2 regions of the Legionella sainthelensi genome follow, and region 2 is predicted to be linked to the other one. Evidence: riboswitches for the same ligand, from Rfam matches in the RefSeq annotation. Region 2 holds a riboswitch; the other holds the start of a gene.

Region 1 (17,024 bases), 1.6 Mb from region 2:
TTCCACTTAAGTCAAGAAAACGCTCGTTTTCTGGTATAGATGTTATCGCGGAGAGCATTTCACTTAATGACAAATTTGATATATCTAGTCGCATAAAGTTTCCTTAACTAAACTATTAAATTACATCCAAACAGCATATTTGGCGATTATTTTTCGTTTGTTTGTATTCTTCCATTACAAGGATGTTTATTTTATGATCATTTAATGGGTTTGGCAAATAGAGACATTTGGCTACTTAAGTAATGTTGATTTGATGTCGCAGGAGGAGAGGATTCATGGAGGGGGAGATAATTAACATTGGTTTGTCAATTATCCGTTTTCAGGATAACCGACAGACCAAATGTTTACACGGTTACAAATTAAATTTACCATTCAATTGATTTTCTGGTTGTTTTTCAGATTCTTTGTCGCTCTTTCTAAAAAATGTTAGACCACCTTGCGTGTTTTTATAAGAATGTCCCAATGCTTCTTTAGGCTGAGTCAATTCAGCAATCAACTTTTTAATGTCTTGAACATTAAAATTTCTGTGATGATAGTTTTTCCATGCTAAGAATCTTTCTGCAGATTTAAGGGCCTGCTGCGGATTTTCTTTACTCATTTCTCTAAGCGCTTCTGCGACACGAGGGCCAGTAATTTTCTTTGGGCTTATACCGATTTCAGTAGGGAATGGTGGTTTTATCTTTGGTTGATGAGATTTGACCATTTTTTCTATTCTTTCGATATACGCTACTGTAGAGAGGCATTTGCTACCAAACATTGCTTTGGGATTCTTCTCAAGATATTCCTTGCCAATGTTGTAAACCTCTCGATAGTTTTTATTCCTTTCAGCTTTCATCATTTTATAGAGAACGGCATTAGGTGATTCTATGAGTGTTGGGCTGGATTGGTCATGTAACATTACTGCTTTGCCCCCACCAATATGTTTCCCACGTTCCAATGCGAGGAACTTTGAAGCCTCTTTATCCAGTAACGCGGTGTTACTTGATTTATAAAGTGGTTGATCCCAATCGCTTACAGCATCTTGCACGTAACCTTTTTTCAGAACGGGAATACTGCGCGCATATACTCTGTATCGTTGCTCTTGATTTTCTTCATTCTCAAGCTTCATTCCAGGCATTAGCTCTAAATAATCAGTAAACAATTTCCTCACTTTCGCTTCAATTTCTTCATCATCTGGATTGGCTATAATAAAGGTAGCTTGATTCACTAGATCTTGTTTTTGCTCGCTTAATGGAGGCGTAGTAAAGTCCATATCTTGAAACGCTGTTCCTTGAAAGGCTTTTCCTTCTTTAATCTCCTTAACAAGGTCAGTTCCTATTTCTTTCCAAAATGGATTAACAATTTTGGGTTCCTCTTCTGTGCCAAAGTTATAGAACAGTTTTGCGAAGTCTTTATCTTCATTGTTAAAAAGTTCTTCAGCTACTGTCCAGCGCCCGCTTTCGGGAAAGTTTTCAAAGCTTTGTCCATTTTTGGCCCACATGAATGCATCTACATAATTTTGTACTGTCATACTGTGAGTTGCGGCCCATTCATTCAATGTTTGAGTGACTTCATTATCAATTTTTAATGGATCTGCGGCAATTTTAGTAATAAATTCCTTATCAACATAAACCCTGTTGGCAATCGAATGATGAATGATTTCTACAAAGAGTTGATTTTCCATTTCAACAAGTTTCGCGCCATATTTACCTACAGCCTTCTTATCTTCTTCAGTGAAAAAGATATTCCCAGAAGCCGTGATGCTAAAAGGAGTTTCCTTTGCGAAGTGTTGCTCATGGGTTGCTTTGGCTAAGTTAATCGCTTGTTTTAGTTTAGTATCTGCAGCGATTAGTTCCATATGATGCTGAATCATTTTCCCTACTCCAGCACTCAACTCTGGAATGTGTTCGTTTAACTCATCCAGATCTTCTCTTAAGTTGTGGTAGGTTTGTAAGTCTTTGCCATGCAGTTGTTGAGACACGCTATCATAAATCATGTTTTGCATTTCAATTAAGCTTTGTATTTCTGCTTCATCTTGCTTGATCATTTCAGTGAGCTCTTCATATACCTCAACATCGTGACCCAGATGATCCATAATAAAATTAGAGCGTTCTTGAATTGCTTTATCGAGTTTTTCAATTTCATCTTTTATAAGTGTTAATTGAATTGCATCTTCTTCAGATAAGTTATTTACTAACAGATGGTTAATTTTATCGGCGATTTGGGAGGCGTTACGCTCCATCTGGTGTAATGTTTCTGTTAATCGGCGGACACTCTTACGATATTCCTTTTCTTTTTGTTTTTCACCGAGTTCACTCATCTGCGCAATAAAATGTTGTAATGATTTTAAAAGATTAGACTGCCCATCATTACCAGTAAAAGGCTTTCCATTTTCATCTACATTAATACGATGCATGGTTGCAACGCCGCTACTTGGGTTACCAAAAGTAATTTCCCCATAATAACGTTTGTCTTTAGGATCCATTCCGGCCATTATATCTTGGGTGGTTTGGCCAGTGTATTCCGCGGCATTTCGAGCTAATTCTGCGATGTCATGAACCATCGCTATGCCTGAATATCCAGGTTCGCTCTTGATATTATGTTCTATTTCTTGCAACTTCTTGTAAAAGGCTTGTCCTTCCTCTGAAGTTTTATTCAGCTCTGCGGAGTCCTCTAAAGTGGCACAAAATTTTTGTAAATACTCCATAATGCATTTGGGATCTACGTGAGTACGAATGTCTATTACTCCATCACTAACGGCCATTATACCTGGATTAACTTCATGACTTGATGATCCACCCGCACCATAGGTTGTTACCAGTAGGGGTCTATCTCTTCCCTCTTGTTTGAAGACATTATTGTCAATGAGGGATTGCATGATGACATCACCTTCATGCATTAATAAGTCTCCGTTTAAACCCATGTTTAACTGTTGATGAACAATACCTTTTATTGATTTTATTGGTTCACCATTTTTAGTAATTAAACCAAAACAAACTTTATGATTGTCAAACGCTTTTATTTTTGCGCCACCTTGAGAAAAAATACTGTTGGCAACTCTTAATTCGGAAGCCTCTGTTGACAAGTTGTCAACTAAGTCTTGCAACGGGCCTTCTTTTTCTCCACCGGAGACAAAATCCCATCCGTGACCTGCAATTTGATCAATGGTAGATTCTAGGAGCGCATCAGGACTATCACCATCTAAAAGACGAAACACTACCAAAGCCGCCTCCCCATCTTCGAGTTGGTCGATGTAGGATTTCAGAAGTGGTCTTGTTTCTTCATCCATTACTCCGCCTAGGTATTCAATGGGTTTAATTTGTTCATCGTATTTAGTCTGCATAACAATAATCTCAAAAATTGAACTATGTGTAGCCATTATAACCAATAATTGTTAATTAAATATTAAGTGTCATTTATTAGTTCTTATGGTGGATATGAAAATTTTTGAAAAAATGAACGGATTTGACGATTGCGTAAGTTAAATAATATTTTTCTAAAATCTGATTAAAATGACTTAATTTTATGCGATACCATACTCACATACTGCATTTTTTATCTGTAATTAAACCATTTGTGGACTTAATCTAGCGGACTCTAGTTTCCGTGCTTTCAAACTCGGAAACTAGATACAATAAGATTATTCCTAATTGAGAGGGGAGGATTTTTAACGACATGTACCCAGAGATGGTTCTTTAGCGCCAAACCCGGGCATCTGGTCTTTTTTAGAGTCTGTAGGAAACTGAGAGAAGAAATGATGTGCATAGGTTGTTAGTTCTTTTAATCTTTCGACTCCACGCTCAATAGTTATATCTTTACTCAGTTTTAATCGTTTTATATTTATGGGAAGGCTCTCTAAAAGTTCGGCCCTTTGAATGTCTGTTTTTGTCTCAAAACCATGACCGCTTAAATCCAGATAAGTAACGGTTTCCGGTATATTTTTTAATACGGCTGACAATTCAAGCATGCTTAACTTATCAAGACCATTATAACTTAAATCTAAACGCGTTAACGACTGGGGTAATGCCTTAAAAATTTCCGATATTTCCTCTACTGTTTTGTTGCCTAATTTATTCCAGGCAAATTGCATTGAGGTAAGGTTTGATTTTAATGCGCTAAGTGCATTAATAAGCTCCAGGGTTGCGCTTAGGCCTAGATCATTATGACTTAAATCTAAGATTGCTAAGTGCGCATGTACTGAATGAAGCACTTCCACTAGGCTTCCATTTTTATGAAGTTTAAGCTTATTGAGATGTAAATGAAGTTCCTCTACAGTCTCTGGAATGCTTTGAAGGATTTTAGTCAATTGTTTGTAGTGTTGATGGCCAAAACCATTGTTGCTCAAATCGAGTGATTTTATGCCGGCAGGTATTTTTGAGATCGCCAAAGAAAGATCTTCTGGTGATGCTAAATTGAGTTCATTTCCACTTAAGTCAAGGAAACGTTCGTTCCTTGGTATGGATGTTATTGCGGTGAGCATTTGATTTAATGATAAATCTGATATATTTAGTCGCATAAAATTTCCTAAACTATGAAATTACAATTCAAAACGTATTTTTGATTTAATATATAACGCTTTGTGTTGTTAAGGCGCAAGGCTGTATATTTTATGATCATTTTGTGGGTTTTGCAAATATAAATTTCGCTATTTAAGTTTTGTAGTATTTTTGTCTATGGATAAGTGAGTTATTTCTCTTTGTTTATCAGGTCAATCACACTGAAGAGATGTGCCTGGAGATCGATGGATGAAATGGCTTTATGGGAGCTTAGAAAAACGCGAGTAAACAAAAGCTATAGATAATAACAATCGATGTGAATTAATTTGGAAATAGTTGATGAGTGCTATTCAAGTAACTTTAGAACCTTTTCAGGAGGGCGGCCTATTACCGCTTTATTCTTAAACGTGATAATGGGGCGTTGCATTAAAATAGGCTCTTTCAACATTGCTTGCAGCACAGCATCTTCGTTATCTAAGGAGAGTCCCAATTCTTTAAAAATAGGTTCATTGACACGGACAAAGTCTTTGAGGGCAAAGTGAGCGCGTAATACCTTCAATTGTTCCAGGCCTAATGGCGCTTTAAGATACTCAATAATGATAGGTGTAATTCCTTTATTTTGAAGTAATTCCAGTGTTTGTCTTGATTTAGAGCAGCGAGGATTATGATAAATTGTAATTTTTTGCATGTTTTTTTTTAATAGATTGACTTCTGTATTTAACTATAACATTAAAATCAAAAGCTAATAAACCCCGGATTAGTTGGGACTAATACGGGATTTATAGGAAAAACAATTTGAATCAGAAAGGCATGCCAGGAGTTGTCTGATTTATTTTTTGTGCAGAGTCTAAAGAAGCACTTAATGTTTGGATAAATGTTTCAGAAATGCGTGCATGTTCAGGGAATATGCCTGCATAAAAACTCAGATCTTCAATTGCTTGAGTAACAGTATCTTTTTTATACTTTTGGACATAACCGATATCTTCAAACATGTGAGTTTGATTGTCCAATGCTGATAAAATATTTTGTATGCATCGATGATATTTTGCAATCAGGCTAGGAATGTGAGTCTCATTGTGGAATAAACCAAAACCTAATGAAACAGTACGAATGATGTTGTCTAATCTAACAACCTTTTTATTCCAATATTCATTGCAGCGCTCTTCAAATATCGAGCCTTTAAATTTCATTTGAGCATCTCCACGGTTAAGTTTTTGGATAATATAAAGTCGCATTATTAAGAAAACCTTAAATATGGTTAAAGTAATTGCATATATTTGCTACAACTTAAGCGGCGAGGCGATAGATACATTATAATTAGTACCACATAAAACAAGGTCAAGGCTTAGGAAAACCCATTAAAAAATAAAGATTTTGTCATTTACTAAATCATCACCTCATGAATCCTCCCTTGCTCTTTGTGGTGGATGTCACTCACAAAAAATATGTTCGAGCCTATGCTGCAGAGTTAAATACAATGATTAAACCGATCCTATGAGAGGGGTTACTGCCATTAAGTTAAGGAAAAAAGTAGGTTGGACTCAGGTCAACCCTCATGTTGAAGTGAATAAAAGTAAATTATTTAATCAGGATGGGAACCTAAATACTCAATATAATAGGGAAGATAGTGATAAATCTCTAATCCTGTCGAATGTATTCTTTGATTAGAGGTATAGGGTCATCTATCAAAGATAAATTCAAGTGCACAACAGCTGCAACGAGCCTAATCAATTGCTTGAAAATAGAGTTCTAGCCTGTTTTAATAGGAGTCTTTGATAAGATAATGTAAAATATGAGCTTAACTCAACCAAGAAGAATAGCCTGCTGTATATTATGTATCATAATCAAGTATTTATAGCGGTTATTAATTCCTAAGTTTTATAAGCTCAATGATCTTTTAGGAGCGACGAGAAGTATGGAAGGTGCTTTATTCTGCTTAATTCTACTTTTTTTAACAGTATTATCTGGGGTTATTACACGTATTGTTCCTAGATTACCACTCCCATTGCTTCAAATAGTCTTGGGGTGTGTGATTGCATTTTTATTACCTAATATTCATGTAAAATTGAATCCTGAACTTTTTATGCTGTTGTTTATTCCTCCTCTACTATTTAATGACAGCTGGCATTTTCCTAAACGCGAATTTTTACTTTATACCAGACCTATAGTGACTTTATCTATTGGATTGGTTTTTTTTACGGTAGCAGGAGTTGGCTACTTAGTGCATTGGTTAGTTCCTGTTATACCATTACCTGCGGCGTTTGCCTTGGCAGCAGCACTTTCTCCAACAGATGCTGTGGCGCTTAGATCAATGACTAAAGGGGTACGCATTCCTGAACGAATTATGCATATTCTCCAAGGTGAAGCCCTATTAAATGATGCCTCTGGTCTGGTCTCATTTAAACTGGCCGTTGCTGCGATGCTGACAGGTATTTTTTCATTCAAAAGTGCTCTATTAAGCCTTATCTTAGTTGGTTTAGGTGGCATGACTGTTGGCGCGATTCTTACCTACGCCTTTATTTCAATTCTTGGAAAATTAACTCATAACAGCACCCATGAAACAACTACTGAAAATTTATTATTATTACTTCTCCCTTTTACTGTTTATCTTGCTGCTGAAAAGTTAGGTTTTTCAGGAATATTAGCTGCTGTTTCCGCTGGCTTTACTATTGATAGGGCTGGCTTTTTGGACAGAACTTTAGCCACCATGCGTATTGAAGGCCATTTTGTCTGGGGTGTTTTAGACATTACCTTAAATGGGATTATTTTTATCCTTTTAGGATTATATTTACCTAAGTCAATCAAATTAATTGCCGACACCGGCTATAGTTTATCAGAGTGCATTATAATTGCAGTGATTATCACTGTGACATTAATATTGTTGCGTACATTATGGATTTATATAACATTGCCTTTCGAAGCTTTAATTTCCAAGCGTAATCAAACTTCCTGGCATTTTCCGAGCTTAAAAATAATCAGTACAATCTCTTTGGGGGGGGTGCGCGGTGCTATAGCCTTGGCAGCAATTTTATCATTACCTCATTACCTACATGATGGAAGTGCTTTTCCAGCAAGGCACTTACTCATTATTCTTGTTATAGGTGTTGTCCTTTGTTCCTTATTAATAAGTAGCATTATTTTGCCATTGATTACCCCTAGTTTGAAAAAACTCATCCATAAACCAAGCCAAGATGAGGAAAAGGAAGCTGTTATTGCATTGACTCTTGCGGCAATGGAAGCGATTAAAACCAAAATGAAAGTATTATCCGACGAAGTAAGTGAAAAAGAAAAGGAGCTCTGCCATCAAGTAGCGCATAAGCTCATGGATACTTTTAATCAATTTATCATATCAAATCATGGTACAGAAAGTGAAAGGTTGGAAAGCATTTCTGCTTTAACCTTTGAGCGGCAATTACGATTTGCGGCTTTAGAGGGAGCACATCAAGAATTACGTACTTTAAGAAAACAAAGAAAAATTAATAATACTACAATGATGAAAATTATTGCCAGATTAGATTTACGCCATATTGCTTTGCTCAATGAACATCAGACCATGCTTGAAAAGTAAACGTTGAATAAGAATTTGAAAAGCTGGTGGGCCTATCAGAAAGTTGGGCATCTACTTTGAGTTAATTTATTGCTGGGGTTCTTGCAAAATTCCTGCATCTTTGACCATTTGCTCATAAATTAAAACCAAAGCGGCACCTTGATGCGCTTCTAAACTAATTTCAGGTAATCGTGTGCGATTAAAACAAGAGGTCTTACCTGGAAATGAAAGGTGGGTGTCATGAAGCTCCCATTGCAAACCCTGTGAAGAAAGGATAACTGTTGGTATTCCTATTAACGAAATTTTTGTGTGCACAGGTAATAAAAAGTTTTGTTGCGATTTTTCTTTGAGTACAAAACCTCTGACCGGTGGTGCGTATAAAAGACAATCTGTTGTCATAAAGATATTGATGTTATTTAGTATATGATCTAAAAACCCCCCGTTTACTCCAACAACGATTGCGGGCAGTAAGTGATTATCGCTTAAGTATTGCATGGCTTTTTGATAATCACTGCTTGTTTGATCGGGCAAATGCAGGAAAAGGCTGCTTTTTAAAATAGAACTGTTGATAGAGTCTAAATCTCCGATAATTAATTGAGGATGAATACCTAACTCAAATAAACGGTTTGCTGCTCCATCAGCAGCAATGATGGGTAGATTCACCTCACTGAAAAAATCGGGCCTGGGTAAATCACCGTTAAGGCATAAAATTGATCGATACGCTTTTAAATTAAGTACATCGGGCATCATAATGTCGTTTTAGTAGAATAAGCAGTAAACTGATAATTAAGCCAACTACATTAGAACTGATTACAAAAAAAGAATTCGTACTGCTCCCATAAATAATCCATGCCAAAGAACAGACTAGGTAATTAATCAACATCATCATAGAAATGTCTTGAGTTGATCGAGTTTTTAAAGATTTAACAATTTGTGGTAATAAACCAATAAACGATGTAATAAAAGCAACAACACCTGAAAGCATAACAATTGACACATTTTCCTCCGCTCAGACTAATGAGATCAGGTTCAAAGGGTTGGTGGATCCTCTCAGCCAAAATAGTGAAACAGGCACCCCTAATGTATAATTATTATTCTACCATGAAAGACTTTAACAGCAAATGGAGAATGAGTGAATGATGGGATTAAACCGAGAAAATATCACTGTTTTGCACCTTCATCATTCTTTTTTGCTGGGCATAATGCTGCATCAAATACTTCACTGACATTTTTTGCAAAGATAAATTTCATCTCTTTGCAGACTTTATCAGGTAAATCCTCTAAATCTTTATCATTGCGTTTAGGAAGAATTACCGTTTTTAAGCCGGCTCGATGGGCAGCAAGAACTTTTTCTTTAATGCCGCCAACAGGGAGCACTCGGCCTCTTAAGGTGATTTCTCCTGTCATTCCAACCTCGCTTTTGATGAAACGATTGGTCATCAATGAAGCAAGTGCTGTTGCCATCGTAACACCAGCACTAGGACCATCTTTGGGGATTGCTCCTTCCGGAATATGAAGATGAATATCGCTTTTTTCAAATTCTTTATCATCTATTCCCAATTGATGTGCTTTGGAGCGAACATAAGAAAGTGCTGCTTGAGCAGATTCTTTCATCACGGTACCCAATTGGCCAGTCACTGTAAACCCTTTAGACCCTGGCATTTTTGTTGCTTCAATAAATAAAATATCGCCCCCGCCTACGGTTACTGCAAGACCGATTGCAACACCTGGAATAGTGGTACGTTCCGCAATTTCAGAATAATACTTGGGTTTGCCAAGTAATTCTATAACTTTGTCCGGTGTGATGGTGAGGGATTTGGCTTTCTTCTCCGCAATAAGTGTTGCCACTTTACGACAAATGGCGCCTATCTCCCGTTCTAAATTGCGGACACCTGCTTCTCGTGTATAATCATGAGTTATTAATAAGATCGCATCATGCTCAAATTGAATTTCTTCTGGCATTAAACCATTTTCCTTAATTTGGCGCGGGATGAGATAGTTTATTGCGATATGTAACTTTTCATCATCTGTATAACCAGGAAGAGTAATAATTTCCATACGATCACGTAGCGCTGGCTGAATGGGATCAAGTTGATTCGCTGTACAGATGAAAATGACTTGCGACAGATCAAAATCTACATCAAGATAATGATCACAAAAAGTGTTATTTTGTGCGGGATCAAGGACTTCAAGCAAAGCTGATGAGGGGTCGCCGCGAAAATCAGCTCCGACCTTGTCTATTTCATCCAGCATCATTACAGGATTACGTGATTGTATACGCTTAATGGACTGAATAATTCTTCCAGGTAACGCACCAATATAAGTACGTCGATGTCCGCGAATTTCTCCTTCATCATGCATCCCACCTAATGAAAATCGGATAAATTTTCTAGAAAGCGCCCGCGCAATAGATTGTCCAAGAGATGTTTTGCCGACGCCAGGTGGCCCAACAAAGCAAAGAATAGAGCCTGTATATGATTTATCGTTACGCTCAAGACGAAGTTTATGTACCGCTAAATACTCAAGTATTCGTTCTTTTACTTTTTGCAAATCATAATGATCCTCATCAAGTATTTTTCTTGCGCTGTTGATGTCAAGATTATCTTCAGTTGCTTTATTCCAAGGTAATTCAACTAACCAATCTAAATAGGTTTTAGTCACTTGATACTCGGCGGCAGAGATAGGCATTGTTTTCATTCGATTGAGTTCATGAATGGCTTCTTTTTCGGCTTCGTCTGACATCTGTGCTTGGGTAATTTTATTTTCATATTCTCTAATTTCAAGAACTTGTTCGTCCTCTTCGCCCAGTTCTTTTTTTATCTGCCTTAGTTGCTCTCGAAGCATGAAATAGCGTTCAGTTTTATCAAGTTCATTTTGTGCTTGAGATTGGATTTTTTTTCCTAATTCAATAATTTCTATCTCTCGAGTTAAAAACATATTGAGTTTTATAAGCTTATCCTCGACTTTATCCAATTCCAATAATTCCTGTGCGTTTTTTAATTCCAATCTAAAATTTGCGGCAATAAGATATACAAGTTGGCGTGGATCATTTGTATTAAGTGCGAGGGTGAACAAATCTTCCGATAAATGCGGTGTTAACGAAATTAAATGACGTAATAAGTCAATAGTATTTCGCATTAATGCCTCAATGTGTTTGTTTTTAGTATCGTGTTCTCTTGTAAGTTCAATCCTGGCTTTGAAATAGGGTTCAACAGAAGTAAATTCTTTGATACAAATTTTCTCTATTCCTCGTACGATCAATTGTACGGAGTTGTCTGATAAGTGAATAAGTCGGTGTATTACTGAGGCAGTGCCTATCTTATAAATATCGATAGGGCTTGGTTCTCCAACGGTATTATTTTTAATAGCCATTATACCTATGAACCGAGAAGAACTCATTGTTACGTCGTGGGCTAGTTTAATGGAGCGTGACTGGCCTACGTTAAGTGGCATAACTGTCAAAGGATAGATAACGGCTCCACGCAAGGTTAAAATAGGTAATTCGGAGGGGATGCTAAGTTCCTTCGCCTGTTGTTCTGCTTTTTCCTTGTTTGCTTGAATCTCCATAGAGACTCCTTATTTATTCTCCTTCTATTATTGGATTTTAGGATAATTATTGAACAAATTTCAGCTAATATAACTTTATTTTTTATTTTAAATTAACTAAAAAAGGGTCTTGATTCGCTATCAAGGTATTTATTATGAATCGATTGGACTAATTGAGGCATCCTGTTTTTTAGATTTAGGGAGAATTAAATATAAGTAACCATTTTTATAATTTACTGTGATGCAATCTAAATCATATAATCCTGTTATCAAAATTCGTATCTGAAAATTGCCATATGGAATCTCAAGGCAATGATAATTCAATTTGGCTTCAGTATCTATTCTTGTCCCTTGGATTGTTAGAATCTGATCCACAAATGAAATATTAAAATCATCAAGCGTCACCCCAGCGAGTCCAGCTTTTACAATTACAGCTCCATCCGTTTCGTAGATATCTGTTGATGAGCACCATAGGTTAGAGCAAGAATAAGTTTGTGAAAATCTTGTGATATCCAATGCTCGAGATATTTGTTGTCGGAATTCTTCAAATTCTGATCTGGCTCTTCACTGAAGGTGCGATATGCCATAACAGCTACTCCTGAAAAAATATTAAGCAGGATCAAATCTCATTTGAATATACTTTCTTGACAGTATAGTATTCCATTGAAACTTTTTCGTAAAAAGATAGAGTAAATGGCTTTAACCTAAGATAAATGAAAATCAAGGGCTATTGCTGTTGCCTGATTGGCTCATTGATTAATTGGTAAGTTCATGGGGTAAAACACAGTAAAAAAATGCTTATTCTACTTCCTTCAGTGAAAGGGGAGATCATGTTTTATGAAATTTGATACTGTTGTACTTGGTGGTGGTATTATTGGCGTATCGATTGCAATTCATTTGCAAATGCGAGGTCGAGAGGTTGCCTTGGTGGATTTGACCTCACCAGGAAAAGAAACGTCATTTGGCAATGCGGGATTAATTCAACGTGAGGGAGTATATCCCTATGCATTTCCAAGAGATATCACTTCTCTAATTAAATATGCGTTGAATTGCTCACCTGAAGTAAGGTATCACCTCGCATCGATATTAAGACTTACCCCTTTTTTGTGGAAATATTGGTTTCATTCGCATTCATCTCGACATGCAGAAATAGCCCGTTCTTATGCAACTTTGATCCAACACAGTGTCACGGAGCATCATTCTCTTGCTGAAGCCGCTGGAGTCAAGCATTTATTGCGCTCAGGAGGGTGGCTTAAGGTATTTAGGACAGCCAAAAAGCAGGAAGCAGAAATACGGTTTGCTGAAAAATGCCGGACCGAGTATGGTATCCAATTTAAAGAGATGGATGCTGCTTTATTACACCATGTTGAACCTGATCTTGATCCTTCTTTATTGGGAGCTCTTCATTACACGGAGTCTGAAGCAGTTAATGATCCAGGTGCCTTGGTCGCTGCATATGCACGTTATTTTGAACACCTCGGAGGCCGTTTTTTCTTTGGAGATGCGCTCACATTATCTGAACCATGGACAATTAAGACAGAGCAGGGACAAATTAATAGTGATTCCGTGGTAATTGCCTTAGGTCCTTGGTCAGATGTTGTATGTTCTCGGTTTGGATATCACTTTCCATTAGCAGTTAAACGTGGCTATCACATGCATTATGGCGTGAAAGAGAATGCAAGACTTATTCATCCAGTACTTGATTTTGAGAGAGGTTATTTAATCGCTCCTATGGCTCGAGGAGTTCGCCTAACTACAGGAGTTGAATTTGCAAGACGAGACTCGCAAAAAACTCCAGTACAACTTAATCAGGTAGAACCTATTGCGCGTACACTTTTTCCCATCACCGAACGACTTGATAAGTTTCCCTGGATGGGATGTCGGCCATGTACGCCAGACATGCTTCCAATTATCGGTCAAGCACCGCATCATAAAGGTCTTTGGTTTGCATTCGGGCATGGACATCATGGTTTAACTTTGGGGCCTGTTACTGGTCGTTTGCTTGCTGAGATGATGACTGGAGAACATGTAATCGTAGATCCATTACCATTTAGTGCGAGCCGATTTAATTAATTTATCTGTGTAGGCACAGATATTTACTGGCAATAAAAATTATTTTATCGGTTAGGTCGAACTGAGCCTCTTTATTAAAAAAACCCCGCTTATCTGAACGAGGTTTTTTGAAATTAACCCGAGGGATGTAAATAAGTTATTTCTAGCCACTAGTATAAACGGTACCAGTAGGACCAGCAGTTTCACCTCCACTTGAGCCGAACATGGTTGTTCCGGTGATTCCCAAAATAGAAGGTAGGAACAATAAAGCAGCAGAGATAAAAACCAGAGCAATTGGTGTTCCGATTGGGATTTGGGTTGGGTTATCTTTGTGCTGTTTAAATTTCATAATCGCACCAATAGAAAACGCTAAACCAGCTAAATAAGATCCTGCTGTTATTAGTTTAGTCAGGTTTGTAAATGATGAGGTAATTTGTGATGCCATGGCACCTACACTCATATCACCTGCAGCTGCATTTTGACTGACTAAAGCCAATACCCCCAAACAAACAATACTGGATAACCAATTTTTGTAATTTGATTTACTAATGACTTTATTTTTCACTTTTTGTCTCCTCAATTTAATTTACTACTATATTCTTCAATCCATTGATATGTTGTGTCATTGATGGGTGATTTCAATTTCAATCGAGCCATGACCAACATCCCCTCCCAAAACCAGTTAAGAAATTACCTGTTCTGTTACTTGGATTTCTTGAATACCTTATATTTGGATTGTTGCTCCACTACGATTCTTTGTTATTTAAGTCACTAGATTGATTCAGTTCATTCGGGTACTTTACGGACATAATTTATTCCCAATGTTTGTTCATATATAAATCATAGCAGCTAAATATAAAGTAATTATGATATTTTAATTCCAGTTTAGCATAGGGTATTCGTTTAAATCATGAGTCCTTAAGTTAATATTTAGTAAAAAAGGGTAGTAGTGATAAGATTGACGCTATAATTTAAAATAAATGGTTATGAAAATATGGATATAGTTGAAATAAAGTCATTTCTTGCTGTCATTGAATTCCGGTCTTTCACGCTTGCTGCTAAGAGAGTCCATATTACGCAATCAGCAATGAGCAAACGCATTCAAAAAATGGAAAATGAGTTGGGGGTGCGTTTATTTATTGTTGAGGGTTCAAAAATAACATTAACTGAAGCTGCAAGCCATTTTGTTCCTTATGCACGACAAATGTTAGCGGCGTACAATAGCGCAATAAAATCGTTTAAAGACGATGCCCAAATGTTGCAACATCATGTAGTCGTTGGTGCTACGGTATTTGTTTCCCATTATATTTTGCCGAGCTTTCTCAGTTATCTGAAAACGATAGACTCTTCGCTCATCATTCACATCAGAACAATGGCAGAACACGATATCGATGATTATTTAAACAAAGGAACAGTAGATCTGGTTATTAGCCCTGATCGCGATCTTCCTTCAAAAATTATTGCAACTGAGTTATGGCAAGAAAAGTATTATTATGTGGCCAATAAAAGCCATGAGTTATCTCAAGTCAATAGAGTATTATCGCTTGCAGATTTTGTAAACCATCCTGCTATTTTTACGCAAAAAAGTGGAGTGATTCGAGATAAGGTAGAAAGTGCTTTTAATGACAAGCAATTAAACTTAAATGTGGGCTTGGAGATTAGTACGCTTGATGCGATTAAAAGTCTAGTAGAATTTAATTTAGGTTGGAGTGTCTTACCAAGTAAATTGATTTCTAATCAATTAAAGATTCTGGATGTGGATACTAAAGACATAATACTTAATTTTAATGTCTTTTATCTTAAAAAGAGAATGGAAGAGCGTGCAATCACTAACTTTTTACATATTTTTGATAAATGGCAAGGTCAAAATTTATCGGATGAGAACAAACCTCTTAATGAGTGATAATGCATTACAAAACCTGATTACTTTAGGGGCGTATGAGTAATGATTCATTATGCAACACTCCCAAAGTAGTTACGCCTTGTTCTCTTAGCCAAAGATTTACCTGTTCTGGATCTGAATACATTGTCAGGTCAGTACGCATCGCTGATTGGCGGATCTTGTTTGTGATTTCTGCAGGTAGAAAATAATTTGAATAGTTTTTCTTTAGATGACCTTTCAATTTTTTTCCTTTGCAGGAATGCCAAAACCCTCCACCAATGGAGGCAGAAATACATACTTTCTCAATATCACCAAAACGTGAAAAACTAACCACCTTGTGTATTGAATGTTTGTGTACATAATGAGCCACATTAGGACCAAAAAAACGAGTTTTATTATAGCGCTCTTCTGCTAATGATTTTGGTTTAATAAACCAACCCCGTGAATGATGGCCTGCTTTTGTTTCTAAAAGCCCTCCAAAAAAGAACCAGGTTCCTTCATAACCCGAATTTTTTCCTGTAGATTGATACCAGGGATAATTGTTAATCACTGTAATGCGACGATAAGAGTTTCTATTAGGAAAATTAAATAGAATCATTGCATTATACGAGAGAGTATTCTTATCGGATTTTGTAGAAGTCATAATACATAAAACATCTTAAAGAGTAGGGGCTTACAATAAATCGATCGCACATTGGTTGCAATAAAGTATGATTTATTTGCAGAGCATATTTTATGCATCCGCTCATTAATTCTTATAATTTAGTGGGACAAATATGGTATTATTTTCTTTTCAACGAAAGCTTGTATCCCTATATGAAAAGAAAAAGCTTCCTATGCTTCTTATTTGTGAGCATGCAGGTGATTGCTGCGCCTCATTTTGCTCCTGGTGAACCAACACCTGCTCGTCATTATGAAATTAATGGCCCTGCTTTGTGTGCCACAGCTAAAGAAACCCTGGCCTATTTAAATAAAGGCAACAATTATGATCCACATGTCATTCATGCAGGGAAAGTGTTGCAAATACCACTTGCACGGGTTAAAGCAACATTAATATTTATTTGCCAACATCAAAACGAACTGAATGATCCGGCCTTTGTTAAAAAACATTTTGATTTTGTACGTTGGTATCCGGATATGGAACAGGCTAAATTACTTAAGTCGAGTAAATCGTTGGTAGCTCATTTACCCAAAGATGAGATTTTAATGACTAAATATTACGTGCATCGTGCTCAAGTATCAAGCAAGCCAACGCCAGCACATCCATTCGCACTTTATGCTTTACCACCAGATGAAGTATCTTTGACCCTGGAAGAAGCAAATGCAAAACCTGAATTGATTCGTTTTCAATATGGAAAACAAGCAATATTAAAAGGGGCACTCACTCAGAAAAAAATTCCGGCTTTAGCTTATTTGAGTCGAGATGACTTAGAAGCAGCTTTAATGCAAGGCACTGTGGTTGCAGATTTTGGTGATTCTTCGCATCAGGTAAAAATCTTTAATGTCCATCGTTGCAATAATA
Region 2 (17,024 bases):
AAGTTCCATCTGCTTGGGGTGCTGGTGCAGCGCCAGCCGCAGCCATAGCATCGCTAATAAAAAAACTCATACTATCTCCTTTAATCTACGATTGATAATCGCGTGACATCATATAGCGAATTGCGCTCAAGGTAAATGAATCAAAGAGGAAATTAAAACAGTTTTTCATAATATTACCTTCAATTTTCTACGCTATAATTTCAGGTAACAGTTTAAAAAGGGATATAAATGAGCAATCTGATGCTTGTTCTTCTGTTATTTATAATGAACTACCCTATATCAGGGTATACATTAGATGAAAAAAATTTTGATAGTTCTAAGCAATCAACCATTCTCATTATAAAAAAAGTTCCTCTTGTTATTCATGGAAAAAAAACTGAAGTATTTAAAATTGAACAACCCGATGGAACTTGGGGTTATAAAGGGATAAAGGGACAATACTTTGATGCTGTGGTTAAAAATACGACCAATCATCCCACAGTCGTTCATTGGCATGGATTAATTCTGCCTAATGCAGAAGACGGTGTTCCCTATGTCACGCAGCTACCAATACCCCCACAAGGAGAGTATCACTATCGTTTTAAATTAAATCAGTCAGGAACTTATTGGATGCATTCTCATTTTGACTTACAAGTCCAGCGCTTTCTTTCTGCTCCATTTATCATTTATGAACCACATGAAAAAAATAATGAAAATGATGTGATTTTGTTTCTCAGTGATTTTAGCTATAAAACTCCTAAAACAATCTTATATGAATTAAAACACAAAGGCACTCCATCTTTAATGAAGACGAAAGATATGGATAAAAAATCAAAAACAAATACGATGACGATGACGATGACGATGACGATGGAGAAACATACGTCAAAACCTGATTTAAATGATGTAACTTATGATGCCTTTTTAACAAATTATCATAGTCTTTCCAATCCAGAAGTATTCTCAGTCCACAGTGGAGAAGAGGTTCGTCTCCGCATTATCGACGGAGCTGCAATGACTAATTTTTTTATCAATCTGGGAAAACTTCAAGGCAAAGCAATCGCTGTTGATGGGCAACCTATTAAACCAATTTCGGGAAACCAATTTCAGCTTGCTATAGGACAACGTATTGATATTCTTATTAAAATCCCTAAAGGTGAAGGAGCATATCCCATTTTGGCTCAGGGAGCCGGAACCCAAATGCAAACAGGATTAATTTTGGCTACTCCCAATGCACCCAAAATATCAGTGCCCGAAAAAGCAGCCACCGTTGCTGGGGGACTAAATAACGAACAAGAGTTCAAAACGCATGCCTTGACCCCTCTTTCCCTAAAAAAACCCATGCAAACATTAACTGTCACTTTAGAGGGTGATATGATAAATTATGTTTGGAAAATGAACAATCAGGCTTGGCCCGATATTACTCCACTAGGTGTTGATAAAAACAAAAGAACAGAAATAGTTTTAATCAACAAAACGGGAATGCCCCACCCAATGCACATACATGGTCATTTTTTCGAAGTTACAGAAATTGATGGTAAAGTACTTAAAAACGGCCCCATGCGAGATACCGTTTTAGTTTTGCCTCATTCTACGGTCAAAATTCAATTTGATACTGATAACCCTGGCAATTGGATGTTTCACTGCCATATGCTCTATCATGAAGCGACTGGAATGATGACTTTTATCAATTATAAGGGCATTAAAGTACCAGACTTTAAAAAGGATGCTTTTCATCAATGAACACGTTTTAATAAGCCTCGAAGCAATATAACTTCATCAGGTACCTCCCCCACATCTCGATAATGAATTGACGCCATGAGCCAAATGATAGACAGCAAGAAACCCAGCCTCCTTTAATAAGATTACCGCTCGTTGACTTCTGCGGCCTGACTGACAATAAATCAGGATAGGATCTAAGGGATTAAGCTCATTCAAACGCATGGGCAATTCAGCCAAAGGAATTAATCTCCCACCTAAATTTTTATCGCTGTGTTCCTCTGCTGTACGAACATCCAGCAATAATATCCCTGGATTTGCTTCTAAAAAAGGGGCCAAATTCTCTGCTGAGACTGTATGCTCATGATTCAACTCAATACACAATCCAAAATCACGTTCATTCAGAGTCTGCCCATAAACACAAAATGGGCATTCTTCATTTTTAGTAAGTTGAATACTTTTTATATCCATAGTTAGAAAGTCGATACATAGCAATCGATTCAGTAATGAAACACCACTAGCAGTAATCCATTTAATTATTTCTGTTGCTTGCAAAATACCTAATAACCCAGGAAGTGTACCTAAAACACCACCAGTCTGACAATTTGCGCCCGTGTCAGGAACAATCGGAAATAAACAATGTAAACATGGATTTTTTTTTCCATGAAATAAAGAACAATGTCCCTGGAACTGATAAGCACTTGCATAAACGTAAGGCTTTTCGAGACGATAACAAGTATCGTGAACCAAATAGCGCGTATAAAAATTATCAGAACAGTCTGCGACAAGATCGTATTGAGCAATAATTTCTTCAGCATTATCTGCGGTTAAACGAAACGCATAAGAGTCAATCTTAATATTTGAATTTAACTCCTGTAATTTCGTTTCTGCAACAACAGCTTTTGCCTTGTAAATATCCTTTTCTTGATAAAGAATTTGGCGATGCAAATTAGCTTCTTCAATAAGATCATCATCGATAATCCCTATAGTCCCAACTCCTGCACCAGCAAGATAAGTCAGTAAAGTAACTCCTATTCCTCCAGCACCTACGCACAATACTCTTGCATTTTGCAGTTTTTCTTGTCCAAGAATACCTATTTCTTCTAATTTAATTTGCTGAGTATATCGTTTTAACTCAGGTAAAAAAGACATTTTAGTTCCTCTTAACATAGTAAATAGTTTAACAAAACTAAGAAAATCAGAGAACAAAATAAAAGATCGTTTTTAAATTTAAGAAAGATCTGTAAAGTAAAAACATAGATCTTACTAAAATCAACATCCAATTCCAAATAGGAATGGGTTAGTTTAAATACTCCATTGCTCTTAAGAATTCAATCATATCTATTCACTAGAATAACTCAAAGACTTTTAGAGCCTATTACAATTCATTGCCCTATATCTCATATTTTACGTACAGAATGTAGATAAGTGGTCATTGTCAACTGCTCCAAAAGAAATCGCTGCTTTAATAACGATTGGAGAAAACATAAAAATGAAAAACGAACAAAATCAGCAAAATATTTATGGGATATTAGGAATAACGCCTACTGATAATTTTACCATAGTAAAAAAAGCCTATATTAAAAAAGCGTTAAACACTCACCCTGATAAAAACCCTGGTAAATCTGATGAAGAATTCAAAATACTACAAAACGCCTGGGAACAAATAAATAGTGAAGCAAAACTTCAATTATATTTTGAACTTTATAAGCAAAACAAAACTCATGAATTTGATGAAAAATTAAATGAACATTTTTCTCAATCTCCATTCACTTCAGCCCCAGATAAAAATGAACAAGCGAATACAAACTTTTCCAATGCTCTAAATGAATATCGTTCTGGTGATGTTGATGTTTTTATCCCAGTACCATTTGCTCCTTCTGGTATACCCGGACTAAGCAATGCCCGAGTTCATCTTTCTCTTGATCCTAAAGAACAAGAAGAGAACTTAGAAAATATCAGGAAATTTATTGTTAACGCAAATAATGGTTTTTATCAGGTTGGTGTGACCTATAAAGAAGCCGTGGATATTGTCAATCAACATGGCCATAACAGTATGACACTCATTGTTCGACTCAGACTACCTATAACGCGCTTATCAAATGTCAGAGCTTCAGAGCAAGAACTTGTTGGTCCATATATATTAAATGCACATTCAGATAATAAATATTTTACGTTGCAGCCTAATACGGTCATTCACAAGGAAGATATTCATACAGTACAACCTATGAGTTTGAGAGAGTACCATAATTCAATTCGCTTTATGCACTCTTTAGAAAAAGCAGGTTCTCGCAGCGAAGCAATTTATAGTGAAAAACCTGTTGCGTTCTATGACAAAAATCAAAATAAAAATGCATTAGAAAATGAAAAACTAACCCTTTCTTCACATAGCCTAACGGGGTTTCATGTTCGTGATAATATTCGTGCGGGTTTGAATTGGTTATTTTTCTCTTCCTCATCATCAAGCCCTTCTTCTAAAACAAATACTGAAGAACAGAAGTCAGAAAGAAATAATTACCCTTTTAAACAATAAATAATAGATTCTTTCCTTACAAAGCATTATTGCGTATAAAAAACCTTAGCAACTGCTTATAAGAATTTGAGACAGTTGCTTTATACTCACAACAATGCCTATCGCGGTGAGAAAGCAATCCATGCAAGCGATGACTACTTACATTTTAATACATTTTAAAAGTTGTTCCGTAGCTTTGCGTGGATCTTGCGCTTTTGTAATTGCAGAAATAAGAGCCACCCCCTGAACACCTGTTGTAACCACCTCGGACACACGTTCAATGTTTATCCCTCCAATTGCGACCAAAGGATAATTTAAAGTGCGTTGCCAGCGTTTTAAACGTTCAATTCCCTGTGCCAAGAAAGGCATTACTTTGCTGGTAGTTGGATAAATTGGCCCAATAGCAATATAGGAAGGGTTAATTGCATGTGCTTTTGCCACCTCATAATAGCAATGGGTACTTACCCCCAGCAATAATCCCCGTTTTCTAATTGCATCGACATCAGCAGCATCTAAATCAGCTTGTCCCAAATGCACTCCATCGGCCTCGAATTTTAAGGCCAACTCCCAATAATCATTAATATATAAAGTAGCACTATGTTTTTTAGCCAAAGCAATGCTTCTCTGAATTTCTTTTTCTAAAGTTTCTGTTCGTTCTTTTATCCGCAATTGAATAGTTTTCACGCCAACATTCAACAATAACTCAACCCAAGAAAAACTATCTACAACAGGATAAAGACCCAAGCGATGGCAACGTTTAAAGGGTTTTGGTACTTCATATAATGGCGTTGACGCAAGATAAGGCAAATCGATTTCATCTTCAGGAAATCCCCTAAAATCAAAACCAGTTTGCGTCCGGCGCATAGTCTGATGGGTATACATTTTTGCGATAATGATTGCATCTTCTAACGAATACCCCAGAGCCAAAGATGCAGTGATGGCTGCTGAAAGAATTGAGCGACTTTCGCTTGTATGAGGAAGACGGTTTTGAGTCAACCAAAATGAAGTAACTCCATTAGTCCAATAATCATGGCACCAAACTTCGGTTGAATGTTCGCCTAATAAAAAAATATTTTGGTTGCCCAAACTTAATAACTCGTGAGCCGCTATTTGCATCGACTGATGAGAGGTAATTTTATAACCTAAAATGAGTTCCGCTTCATGAGTATCCAATACTAAAAGATTAGTTAAAGAAAACCAGGGAATTAAGTCACTTTTTTTGTAATATACTTTTTGTAGCAAAAAATCCGCATCTAAAACAATAGGAATCGAATATTGCTTTGTAAAATAAATGTCTTCCAAAGAGATTTGCAAACCTACTTTTATTGCTGCAGGCATACTTTGCGCATAAAATTGGGGCCGTTGCACTTCAACCCCAAGATCTTGAAAAGTATGTAAATCGGCTTCTATTTCGGTATCTGCCCACACTATTTGCATTAGGGAAACTCCCTATGCCAAAATGGCGTATCAATTAAAGGAGTGCATGATTGGGCTGTCATTCGCTCAGCCATAATCCCAGCTTCAAATGCATTGCGACCTGCAATAACCGCATGGGCAAACGCTTCTGCCATAGTCACTGGATGGATTGCCAAGGCAACTGCACTATTAAGTAACACTGCGTCAAAACCTAACTCTAAAATATGGGTTGCATGGGAGGGTTTGCCAATTCCTGCATCGACAATAAGCGTAATATCAGGTAATCGTTGCCGTAAAGTTTCCAATGCATAGGGATTCAATAGACCTTTCCCAGAGCCAATAGGCGCAGCCCATGGCATCAAAATACGACAACCACAATCAATTAACCGCTGACACAATATCAAATCATCAGTACAATAAGGAAATACTTCAAATCCGCGTTTTACTAATTCCGCAGCAGCATCTACTAACTCAAACGGATCAGGCTGTAAACTGTAATCATCTCCGATTACCTCTAATTTAATCCACGAAGTTTGAAAGAGCTCTCGCGCCATTTCAGCAGTAGTAATCGCTGTTTGTGCATCACGGCAACCTGCCGTATTAGGAAGCAAATGACAAGGTAACGATTGGATTGTTTTCCAAAATAAATCGCCTCCTTGGCCATAGGACATCTGACGCTTCATCGAAACAGTGAGTACATTTGTTTTGGAAGCATGAATTGCCTGAGTCATCATTTCAAGCGATGGATAAGCAGCCGTCCCTAAAAGCAGGCGACTCGTAATTGTTTTACCGGCTAAATTCCACATATTTTAACCCCCTTGCATGGGTGTAATCAAATCAATACGATCACCTTCTTGCAAAATCGTGCTGCAAAACATGGATTTAGGAATAAATTGATTATTTATAGCAATCGCAATGTGTGCTGCACTCTTATTTTTTTGCTCAAGCATTTCGTGTAGCGTACACGAAGAATCTAAAGATAAGGGTTGATCATTAATATAAATAATCATACATAAGCCTCCCATAGTTCTGGATAATAAACCTTTTTATGATTGCTTTTGAGCCCACGTAACACCTCTTCTACCAATGCTGGGGCAATTAAATATCCATGACGATAAAGTCCATTAATCGCAATAAATTGTTTTGCATATTTAATGCGAGGTTGGTGATGCGTTAAAGTTGGACGACAATGGGTTACTGTTTTAATGATTCGGGCTTCAGAAAAACCTCGATGCACATAATAAGCAGCAGTTAATAACTCAAGAGTAGTATGTACAGAAATAGAACTTAAATCTTCTGTTTCTAATTCACTTGCACCAAGTAGGTAATAAGAATCAGGACGTGGAACAATATAAATGTTATATCGCGGATGTAAAAGCCTTATAGGTCGTTGCAAATTAACATAAGGCGCATGTAACCAAATGAGTTCTCCACGTAATCCACGCAAATCAGAAAACGTTTTTTTCGCACCCACCCCCCTACAATCAAAGACAAAATCGAAAATAAGGCTCTGCTTCTCAATTTCTATTTTCCCTGGATATACTGATGACACAAAAATCCCTTCTCGCCATAAGATACCTGCCTGAGAAAGATGTTTTTTCAATGCAGATAATAAATTCTGATTATCCAGTTGCCCTTCTTGTGGAAAATAATAGGCCGTTTGAAATTGGTGTAATTCAGGCTCAAGCTGTTTTAAGGCATGATGAGTCAACAGCTCATAACAGGAGTTACTCAACTTATTGACAATTCGCGCACTGAAATGCTGCCATTCTGTCTTGTCTTGTGGATGATGAAGAATAAGAGAGCCTTGGCGACGAAAGTAAATTGGTTCGCATAATTGATTAAGAATGGGCTGCCATAATTTTTCAACAGACTCCATCCCTAAATTAAAGATCACTTGCTCCGCCTTGTCGAGCTCAGACATAGGAGCCAAAAGTCCTGCTGCCGCATTACTGCAATTATTAAATGAGACTTCTGATTCAAATACAGTTACCTGCCAACCCTCATTATGCAAACGTAGAGCGAGCAGGCACCCCATAATCCCAGCACCGACAACAGCTGCATTTTTCATGTTGCTCTTATTCACTCACACAACAAGCGATAGGTTCTAAATCAGAATGAGGCATTTTAGGCAACCATTCATTGGTATAACAAGAATGGATATCAAAAGAATCATTGATAATTCCCAAGTGTTTACCAAACCGCCCTACTTTATTCCAATCACGATCTACATTTAATAATGTTCGCGAGAAAAAGGGTAAACTGCGAATAAAAATAGTATGATACATTGGAGTTCTTAATTGTGGTTTTGCACGACATAAAAGCTCATAAGCTTCATCTGGATTTTCTGTAGTAAACGCAGCCCCTCTTTGGGTGGCGTTGAGAAACCCTTGAATTAGCTGAGGTTGAGCTAGCATACGCTCAGGTACAATAAACTGAATCGAGCAAAAGCAGCAGCAACCTAATCCAGCAAGTTGATCCAGACGTAAAAATACAGTTTCACCCCGCAAATGTTCTAATTCAACCCGCTGAAAATTAATAAAACCGATACCGGTATCAATAAGATCACGACAAATCGCATCTGTTACATTCATTCCAATACGTACTGTTTCATAACTTGAGGGATCAATGCCCGCTAAATTTGCTAAATTATCAATAATAATTTTGCCAAACTCGCCAATATAACCCACGCGCTTACCAACAATATCTTGAAACGAATTAATACCACTGGATTTAAGCGCAATCAATCCAGTTGGCGGTTCATCCAGCAATGTCCCAATTGAAGTTACAGGGTAACCCTTTGCACGAGCAGCCAAAGTATGAATCATTGCCTTAACACCAAAATCCACATGCCCCATACCAACAATCTCAGTGACATCACTGGGATCACTGGGCTCCAAAATAGCAAGCTTTATGCCTTCTTGTTGGTAGTATCCTAAAGCCTGCGCAATGAAAATCGGAGTGTGATAAGGGTTTGCATACCAATTAAGTAGCAAAGTTGTTCGTGTAGATAAGGCGTTCATACCTTGGCTCCTTGTGTTCAATAATAAGAATTACAGAATGGCAGAATGGCAAGGAATATTTGCGGTAAGAAAAACTGAAACGTTTTAGTCTGAAACAAAATACATTTTTGAGAGAGCAAGATCAAACTTAACTCAAGCAGCAAAAAAATGCTTTTTGGACATCAGGCGTTCTTACGCTGGTATGAACCAGATCAAGTTCAACGGGTAATTCTCAGCCGCTTTTACGACACCCCGCGCCATCTATTGGTAGCTATGCTAGCGTGGATAAAAAAGACTGTCAAATATTATAATCGGATAAAATTGATTATTTGCTGTTGCATATATTAAGATCTCTGATTTTATAAGGAATTATCATGATATCTTTCGCGCAATTGTTAGGATTTAGACGCTCTAATAGACCAACAATTGTCCACGAAAATCCCGAGCCCATGGATCTAGAAATAGTCCCCGACAATTGCGATTTCAGCCGAGAGGGTAGTGGGTTAACAACCGTCACTGGCGCTGTGGGAAAAAATGTCAACTTAACTATTCGTGGAAATAGCAGTCTAAGAATACTAGGAAACGTAGGCAGTGGCTGCAAAATTCTCAAAGAAGGTAATGGAGTGTTGACTTTTGAGGGTGTTTTAGCAAGCGACTTAAAATTAACGCTCTATGGCGGAGGAGAGGTAACTTTTACGCAACAACCTAGTGAGGCCGTCATTAGCTCAATCAAAAATCGAGGGGCAACGGCACGAATCATCTGTGCTGGCACGATTTTACCACAATCAAGTCAAAGATATCTGCATCATAATTTAGGCAACCCAGTGAGACAGCCTACACATGAGCATTACGAGCAATCAGCACAGGTATTGAATCAGCTGTCACAGAGCTACCCCCTTGCTCCCTCCCCTAAACCCGCAACTACAGAGGATTATTATCAGCCGTTCACTCAGAACTACATTGAGCATTGTCAAACGAGTAAACTTGAAACAATCGCTGTTCGTATCAATCAGCTTCACTTAACTAATGAAGAAGAATCTTTATTCGAAGATTTTAAGGATCCAATCACACTCGATTACTTCGAGGATATTCCTGTGATGTATGATGAAAGATATTATAATTTAAGTACGCTCCTGGAATTATATAAGAACAACAAACCAGATCCTTTTACACGAAATCCATTAAAATTAGCTGGCATTTCTCCTGCACGAACTCTATTAAACAATTTCGATAAAGCAGTTCTTGAGCTCAATAAAAAACGAGAGGCAACACCACAAATTGCTCCTGATCATCACCTTGATGAAGAGGAGCAATCGAATAAACTTTTACTCAAAAAATAGATTAAATGTGAGAGGATGGATTTGAGTTGATTGCCTGAGAGGTCATGATCGTTTATCCATCCATTTATCGCTTGATAACTCGTTTTTAAAGTCAACTGGGCTTTTGATGGATTTCCCTGTAACTACCCAAATTCATTTATTTTTCGTCAAATAGAATCGCAATTGCTAATATTGTCTTAATTTTAACCCAATATAATGTTCACGTTTTTAAAACAACATATAAATACTTGTTACTTATTTAAGTGTATTTATGCCGCCTTAACATTTTAAAAAGAGAAAACATATGAAGTTTGGACTTAAAGATTTAATTAACGCAACGATGATTTGCAATTCTGTAACAGATACCATACCCATTACACCAACTAACCTCCCTACCTATAAAGCAACAATTCAATATGCTGAGCATATTCTTAACAATTTAGAACAAGAGATCGCTATAGGAAAAATTGATGAAGGGCGAGTATCCAAACTTAAAAATGCAATTAGACAATTAAAATCTGATCTCTATCTGTATCTTAAATCTGAAATTAAAAACGCTCCACAAGTAAAAACAGATCTTGAAGAGTTTTTCCGAAACGAGTATTTAACAAGTTATGTTAAAGAGCATGCAGAAGAGATTATTAAAACTGAACAAGAAATTCAAAAATCTGCTCTTAGCACTTTAGGAATTTTTACGAAATTCGATCAAAACGACATTAATCCTGAGATAACTGATATTAAGGCCACATTTAAATAATGTTGTTGTTTTAAAAGCATAAAAATCCTTGTTATTTATTAAGTATTTTTATGCACGCCTTCACATTTTAAAAAGAGAAAAACATATGAAATTTGGAACTAGACATATAATCAGCGCAAAACAAATTTGTAATTCTATAACAAATGAAATACCCATTACACTTACTAACATGCCGATGTACAAAGCAGCGATTCAAAATGCTGAGTACATTCTTAAAAATTTAAAACAAAATGTTAATAAAGGGGAAATCTACGAACTTAAAAACGCTGTGAGACAATTAAAAGCCGATCTAGAGCTGTATTTTACAAATGAGGCTCAATCATATTTAAAAGAATATGTACAATCTCATGAAGAAGAGATAGTTCATACTGATCGAGCCATTCAGAAAAAATCCATTCTTACCACTTTAGGACTTTTTAAGGAAATCAATACGAAGCAAATGCTGGTACCGCGCCCTATCCAAAAAGAGATAGTTAAACATGCATTTGATGATGTTCCGTCTTTATTTAGATAATGCCGTTGGGAGCATCTAGTCCCAAAAAACTCATTTTCTAAAACATTTTTAATGCAACATCGATGGGTCTCACAAAATCAGCATCAGGGATTTTCTCTTTAACGCGACCCAAAGCATGCTGCATAGTAATGGAGTGCTTACAAAGTACATTGATGGGCACTTCTCTAGCTTTCTGTTGGCCTGTTGTAGTCATTGTATTGCTATTTTGACAAATCATCCGCAATAATTTTTGCATGCCAGTGCCATGAATATAATCTATATCAGGTTGCGATTGCTCCAACACCTGTAAAATATGTTGGCAACGCCATGCGGCTTGATCATATGATTGGGATTGCTCGACTTGTTGAACGAGTAAAGAACGTACTCCGTGCTTATAATTCATGAGATGGTTTAACCATGCCACTGCGGCCTGAGAGTCGCTTAAGGGAGTCATTAATTGCTTCTCATTGCTCCATTTAATCTCATCCAAGAGTTGATTAACGAATGCATTCATGGTGACATTCACCCATTCGTGTAGAGGGCTTTCAATCCCATAATCTTTTTTTATTTTCATAGCAGTGTCATAAAATGCATCAAACACCTGCGTATTTTGGGGAGATTGTACTATTGTTTCGTACAAGTGGAATAATTCATCAATAACAGAATGCTCAGAGAGTTTTATCTGCTTTTTGATCTCCTTAATAACGGATTGCACATGTTCCATCGGTAAGAGATGATGATGCCATTCGCGTTGTACAAACTGAGTTAATTTTAAATGTTCACGCGCTTTGATACTTAAAGACGAATCATAGGTATCATGAATACGTGTCCGTTCTAAAATGTTTTCTCTCACCTCATTGGATACGATGAGCTGATAACAGAAAGTGCATTGTAAAAGGAATTCTTTTTGTGACTCATTCAATTCATATTGGTTGAGAATCTGTTTTTCATTTCCAGGTCTGGATAAGAGCTCCATGAGCACCTCTCTCATACTCTCAGGGAGTTCTGTAACAATATCACTTAATGTAAATTGATTTAGCATCATTTGATATTGCCCCATAAAACTGGAGAACAAGGTTTCTAATCCCCATTGTATATCAAGTGCGTTATTTATCCATGTTTGAATTTTATGCAATCCTTGCTCTTTTTCTTTTAATTTTGCAAGTGCCATGCTATTAAAACGGAACTGAGCTATATCTTTTCTTTTAGCATCAGGATTATTCGCATAGTAAACAGCCAAAGCAGTTAAGGCTTTGTCTTGCGGATTTTTTAATTTGTGTTTGTCAATTATTATTTTAATCTTTTCACGAGTCTCTTGCTCAAAATTGGGCATAGTTAAGCATTCATAAAGCGCATAAATTAACACATTATCAATTTGCAAGACATGCTTATTGATGATGCGCTCCAAGACTTTATTACTCCCAGTATCAATCACAGGAACGAATAATTGTTGCCATTCGGAGGCTTCTAATGGAAATGCGTTTAACAAAATTTGTTTATAGCGAATTTCTTTTGTGATGCGTCCAGAAAATAATGACGGATGTATTTTTTTAACATGAGTTAATAATCGATTAATTAGCTCTTCCTTTGATGGGCTGTGGCCATTCACTGTTGCCATGAGTTGCAGTAAATGATCACGGATATCCATAATCGCATGAACACGTGCTCCAGGCTCATTACTCGGTGCAGAAGAAATAGCCAAGCTATGATCTGCTTTTTGTTGCTGTATGGTTGAAGTAAATAAACTATTATAAAGAGTCCTGGGTATCGAACTTAACGCATGACTTGCACCTAAGCCTGTGCCATAAACAAAACCACCAATCCCAGAACCGATTGCCTTTAATAATTTGTAGCGTTCTTGAGTACTGTATTTTTGATAACCTGCAATATAAGCCTGAGCAAAAGGTTGGGTAAGCAGACTAAAGAAAGTCTTATCACGACGGATGAGAGGCAATAAAGCTCCCCCGGTTTTGACCATTATATCTAACCAAGCTTCACGGGCTGAGGGTCTAACAATTTGATTTCCATCCAAATCACGATAACCGGAATGAAAGTTCATCGTATGACGTCGACCATAGAAATCTTGGCTTATCGCTGGAGATGGCGCTTGATATTTTAAAGCATCATACATTAAACCTGGTGACACTTTGGGTGAAATATTCGCTGCTGGATTCTTACGTAGATCTGCAAAATACGCTTTGACCTCTTGCAATGCCAATAAGGGTTTAGCATGTAATCGCGCTTGTTGCGCTATGGCTTTTGCCGTTTCATCACTCGGAGAAGGATAGAAAAAATCAGTTAACTGACGCAGATAACTCAGCGTATTTTCATAATGTTGCAACCTCATTATATTTTGTAAAGGTTTTAGCGTAGTGAGCTCACGAATCAAACGATCACAAGTAGCACGATTCTGAGGAGCAAATGCATCGGGTGAGCTTGTCAACTCAACAAAATAATAATGCAAATCTGCATCTTCTGGAGTTAAGGGATATAAACTGTAGATGAGCTCTTTAAATAAGGAAAAAAACGCTTTATGACAGGCTTCTGCTGTTCGTTGTGGATCATGTAAGATCTTATCAAGCATTTTCCATTTACGATTTATTTCAATATTAGTATGACTGGGCAATAGCGGGGTCGCTCCATCGATCGGAGGTAAAAATCGTGCTGCAATCGCAAAATAATAAGCACTAAATGTAGGACAATAGGCCATTAAACGCGACGATTGGAGCATGCGAATGACAAAAGAAGCACAAAGCTCTACCTGTTTAAAATGTTTGTCGAAGTTTTTGGGTATCACCCCAATGAAAGGCACAAAGAAATCTTCTGCTTCACGTATTACCTGGCCATAAAATGCATCCGGTATAAATTCATCTGGCCCGATGGGATTATAAACCAGATGCCCACGCATTCCCGTAGAAGATGATTGTGCATATTGCAATTGCAGAGGCCACAATGGATTAGCGACAGAAAGTGATTGCGCGCAGTCACCAGAACCCGTATCTCTAGGAAATGCCTCTACCACCAATGAACCAGCTTGTCGGAACATAGGTGTTTGTTTGTAGTCACCTTTGTTCGTTTTAAAATAGGTACCTTGAGGATCTGGTTGGTAAAAAAAATCAATTTGTTGCATCCCTTCGTCAGTCTCATTCACCACATAATGACGACGATACTTGGCGTAAGCTGAATTTTCAAAATAAGGAGGCTCAGGAAAAAGACCTGTGACCAAATTATCCACCAAAGCATTGTAAAGCGTATTAGCGTGTTCTGAAGGTTGTAATTGAGTCATATACTCAAAACTTGATAGAAGCGCCTGAAGTTCATATTTAATCCCAATCGCTGCATTCATACGCGCCTCAGAGGGGCCTTGTCTATGGAGGCTTAAATTTCTGAAATGAAGAGCCCACTCAGGATCATTAAATCTAAATGCATCAACTCCCGCTTCATTAGAGTCACTAACAACTCCACCCCAATTTGCACCAATTCCCAAAGCTTCACCTCGATTAAATTGAAATCGCTGTAAGAAGCGCATTAAATAGCGACCGATTATGGGTAAGTTCTCAGCTCCAATAGTTATGTCTGCTTGCTCACACTGCTCTTGTAAAATGCGAAGAACCATTTCTTCATTTAATGAATTTAATATGGTCTTATGATTGAGAAAAGGACTGACATAACACTCATAAGAAGATGATTTTAAAGTGATAAATCCTACTCCCAAGCGTTGTAATACAGTTTGTAACCAATCAAAAAATTCATCATTAAGTGGTAGATTAATAAGTTGGGATAATTGCCGTCGAATGTTAGATTGCCATTGTACCCAAGGTAAGAAATCCGGAATTTTCTTAGCCAATGCATCTGCATGACCACCTGGTTTTAAAGCAAATCCATGAAGTGACAAATAAACACTTTTATCCGCGATACGTCCAGCTTCATTAATCTGATAATCAAATGTTGAGGTAAAGGGTTGTGTCTCTACGTTCTTATTTGTGGGAAGATGTTGGGCAATCGGATCAACCAATTTTTTTGAAAACGATATTGACTCCACCTGGGCTGGATTATCTGTATGAGCCACAGGTGACAACAGGTAAGGATAATTCGGTAAAAACATTTCTACAGGAGCTGTTGACCAAGCGCTCATAGCTTTTAGCAATTCCCATAAGCTATTCATATTGCACCCCATGTAATGATCTTTTAGGGCAAGTAAGACGTCTTGATAGGCATTATCTAATGCAGATGCATCTAACTCTTTGGCATGATCATCAGCATGATATGCCTCAATGAGTTGATTAAATTGTTTGATCTTAATGTTAATTTCCCTGCTGTGAATAGGGTATTCACCTAAGAAGTTGGGCAAGCGATACTTGAAGGGAGCCAAGTGATTGCATGGACTTTCTTGTAATTGGGTGATTAATGATAAAGCTTGTTCTAGCGGAGTTTTAGAAGAAGGGTGTACTTTGTATTGCTCTTGCAATTGCTCACAAAGTCGATGAACACAGTCATCATCACTCAACATAGCTAATAAAAAGTAAGCACGAGTTTGTGTTTTCAGATTTAGCTGCTCCCTCATCACGTGCGGTAATTTTGTTCTTAGCGTTCTTAGCATGACAACACTGCCATCCTGATCATCGTCAATATCGAAAGTGTGATAGTTGTACATAGGTTCACTCTGTTTTTGATCCATTCTGAGGTGCACTAGCAGCGTCTCGAAGCAGCAACATAAGCATATTGAGCTCCGAAACAGCGAAATGTTTCTTCAGCCCGAACGTCTCAGGGTAATGATTCACGTTCTTATCTCGAAACGAACGTTCACTTAAAGGATCTATCTTATTACTACGTCCCACGACTTGTTCGTGGGATCCAGAAATATCGCCCCATATTAGATCTCACGGACAAGGCACAGGGCGCCGATTCAGGCGAATGTCTCTGATATCAATGTCTGGACTCGTTGGCAAAACAGTTCTAAGTAGCTACTGGAACCTCAATGTTTCATTTTATAAGCTTTTTTCAGAAACAAGTCGCACAGAACATAGAGGGATGAAAAGAAACATTCCCTAGTCTACCTATTTTTTACATCCTTAGGGCGCTAGGTTGATGAGTCTCTTCTAACTGGGGTTGCACCAGGCCTATATCCACCTGGAACTCCTGTCGTGTAGGAAGTTTTCTTTTAGTAGAATTATGGCGTGCGACATCACTCATTTTAATTTGTTTGTAATGTTGAAAGAGTTCTTCAAAAACATGTTCATACAATATCTGGGCTTTTGCACTTCGTTGGTCTTGTGGTAACGCGTCATGTAATGCTTTTAGTAAAGACAAATCATCTTTAGATTTATCTATAAATTTACGCAGTATGCCTTGCGCATCATCTTCATTTGCAAATTGAGCCACAAACCTTAAATCAGGTACAGGCTCATCGCTGTAAGCACCAAATTTTGAGTGATAACTTGATAAAGAAACACCACCAAAATTGAGTCGCTTAATCAAACTATCAAGATCTGTCGCCTGAACATTGGGCGCCAATAAGCGAATAATGATTTTATAAAATTCTTTCAAGCCTTTTTTATGATCAGACTGCTCTTCATCGTCTTTTAGTGCCATAAGTCCAGCAATCTGTTGATCAATCACCTCTTGCAATCTGTTTTGGGCATTTAAAGTAGAGTCAGTGTCACTATATTGATCAAGTGTTTTAAAAGCATCAAGAATATTCATTAAAATGGCACTCGTTCCCGCACTAGAACCGACGCTAGGCTGGCTGAATGTATTTATCAATACTCCATTAGGATTAGAAGAGTCATTGGTTTCCAATTGCAATGCAATGTGTGAGTCTCGATGC

What was found. Region 2 has a riboswitch for thiamine pyrophosphate ahead of EL220_RS04555 (ABC transporter substrate-binding protein). Riboswitches for the same ligand answer to the same signal wherever they lie in the genome.
Positions count from the first base shown of each region.
Region 1: it holds a riboswitch for thiamine pyrophosphate, as region 2 does, so the genes downstream of both, EL220_RS15830 (SemiSWEET family sugar transporter) here and EL220_RS04555 (ABC transporter substrate-binding protein) in region 2, are expected to answer to the same signal.

Region 1 is NZ_LR134388.1:3,602,366-3,619,389, reverse strand. It holds gene EL220_RS15870 (leucine-rich repeat domain-containing protein) at 1-94, opposite strand, end outside; gene EL220_RS15865 (hypothetical protein) at 353-3,322, opposite strand; gene EL220_RS15860 (leucine-rich repeat domain-containing protein) at 3,647-4,495, opposite strand; gene arsC (arsenate reductase (glutaredoxin)) at 4,822-5,163, opposite strand; gene EL220_RS15850 (hypothetical protein) at 5,276-5,665, opposite strand; gene EL220_RS15845 (Na+/H+ antiporter) at 6,391-8,043, shown strand; gene EL220_RS15835 (thiamine diphosphokinase) at 8,110-8,769, opposite strand; gene EL220_RS15830 (SemiSWEET family sugar transporter) at 8,753-9,019, opposite strand; TPP riboswitch at 9,006-9,111, opposite strand; gene lon (endopeptidase La) at 9,184-11,589, opposite strand; gene EL220_RS19820 (Hsp20/alpha crystallin family protein) at 11,722-11,973, opposite strand; gene EL220_RS19290 (hypothetical protein) at 11,997-12,155, opposite strand; gene EL220_RS15815 (NAD(P)/FAD-dependent oxidoreductase) at 12,406-13,641, shown strand; gene EL220_RS15810 (hypothetical protein) at 13,784-14,185, opposite strand; gene EL220_RS15805 (LysR family transcriptional regulator) at 14,615-15,523, shown strand; gene EL220_RS15800 (hypothetical protein) at 15,549-16,145, opposite strand; gene EL220_RS15795 (hypothetical protein) at 16,319-17,024, shown strand, end outside.
Region 2 is NZ_LR134388.1:1,023,068-1,040,091, reverse strand. It holds gene yajC (preprotein translocase subunit YajC) at 1-70, opposite strand, end outside; gene EL220_RS04590 (multicopper oxidase family protein) at 229-1,722, shown strand; gene EL220_RS04585 (ThiF family adenylyltransferase) at 1,759-2,850, opposite strand; gene EL220_RS04580 (J domain-containing protein) at 3,191-4,231, shown strand; gene thiE (thiamine phosphate synthase) at 4,370-5,647, opposite strand; gene EL220_RS04570 (thiazole synthase) at 5,647-6,432, opposite strand; gene thiS (sulfur carrier protein ThiS) at 6,436-6,636, opposite strand; gene EL220_RS04560 (FAD-dependent oxidoreductase) at 6,633-7,697, opposite strand; gene EL220_RS04555 (ABC transporter substrate-binding protein) at 7,705-8,649, opposite strand; TPP riboswitch at 8,801-8,893, opposite strand; gene EL220_RS04550 (RING finger protein) at 9,003-9,968, shown strand; gene EL220_RS04540 (hypothetical protein) at 10,252-10,704, shown strand; gene EL220_RS04535 (hypothetical protein) at 10,790-11,218, shown strand; gene EL220_RS04530 (hypothetical protein) at 11,256-15,875, opposite strand; gene EL220_RS18595 (hypothetical protein) at 16,262-17,024, opposite strand, start outside.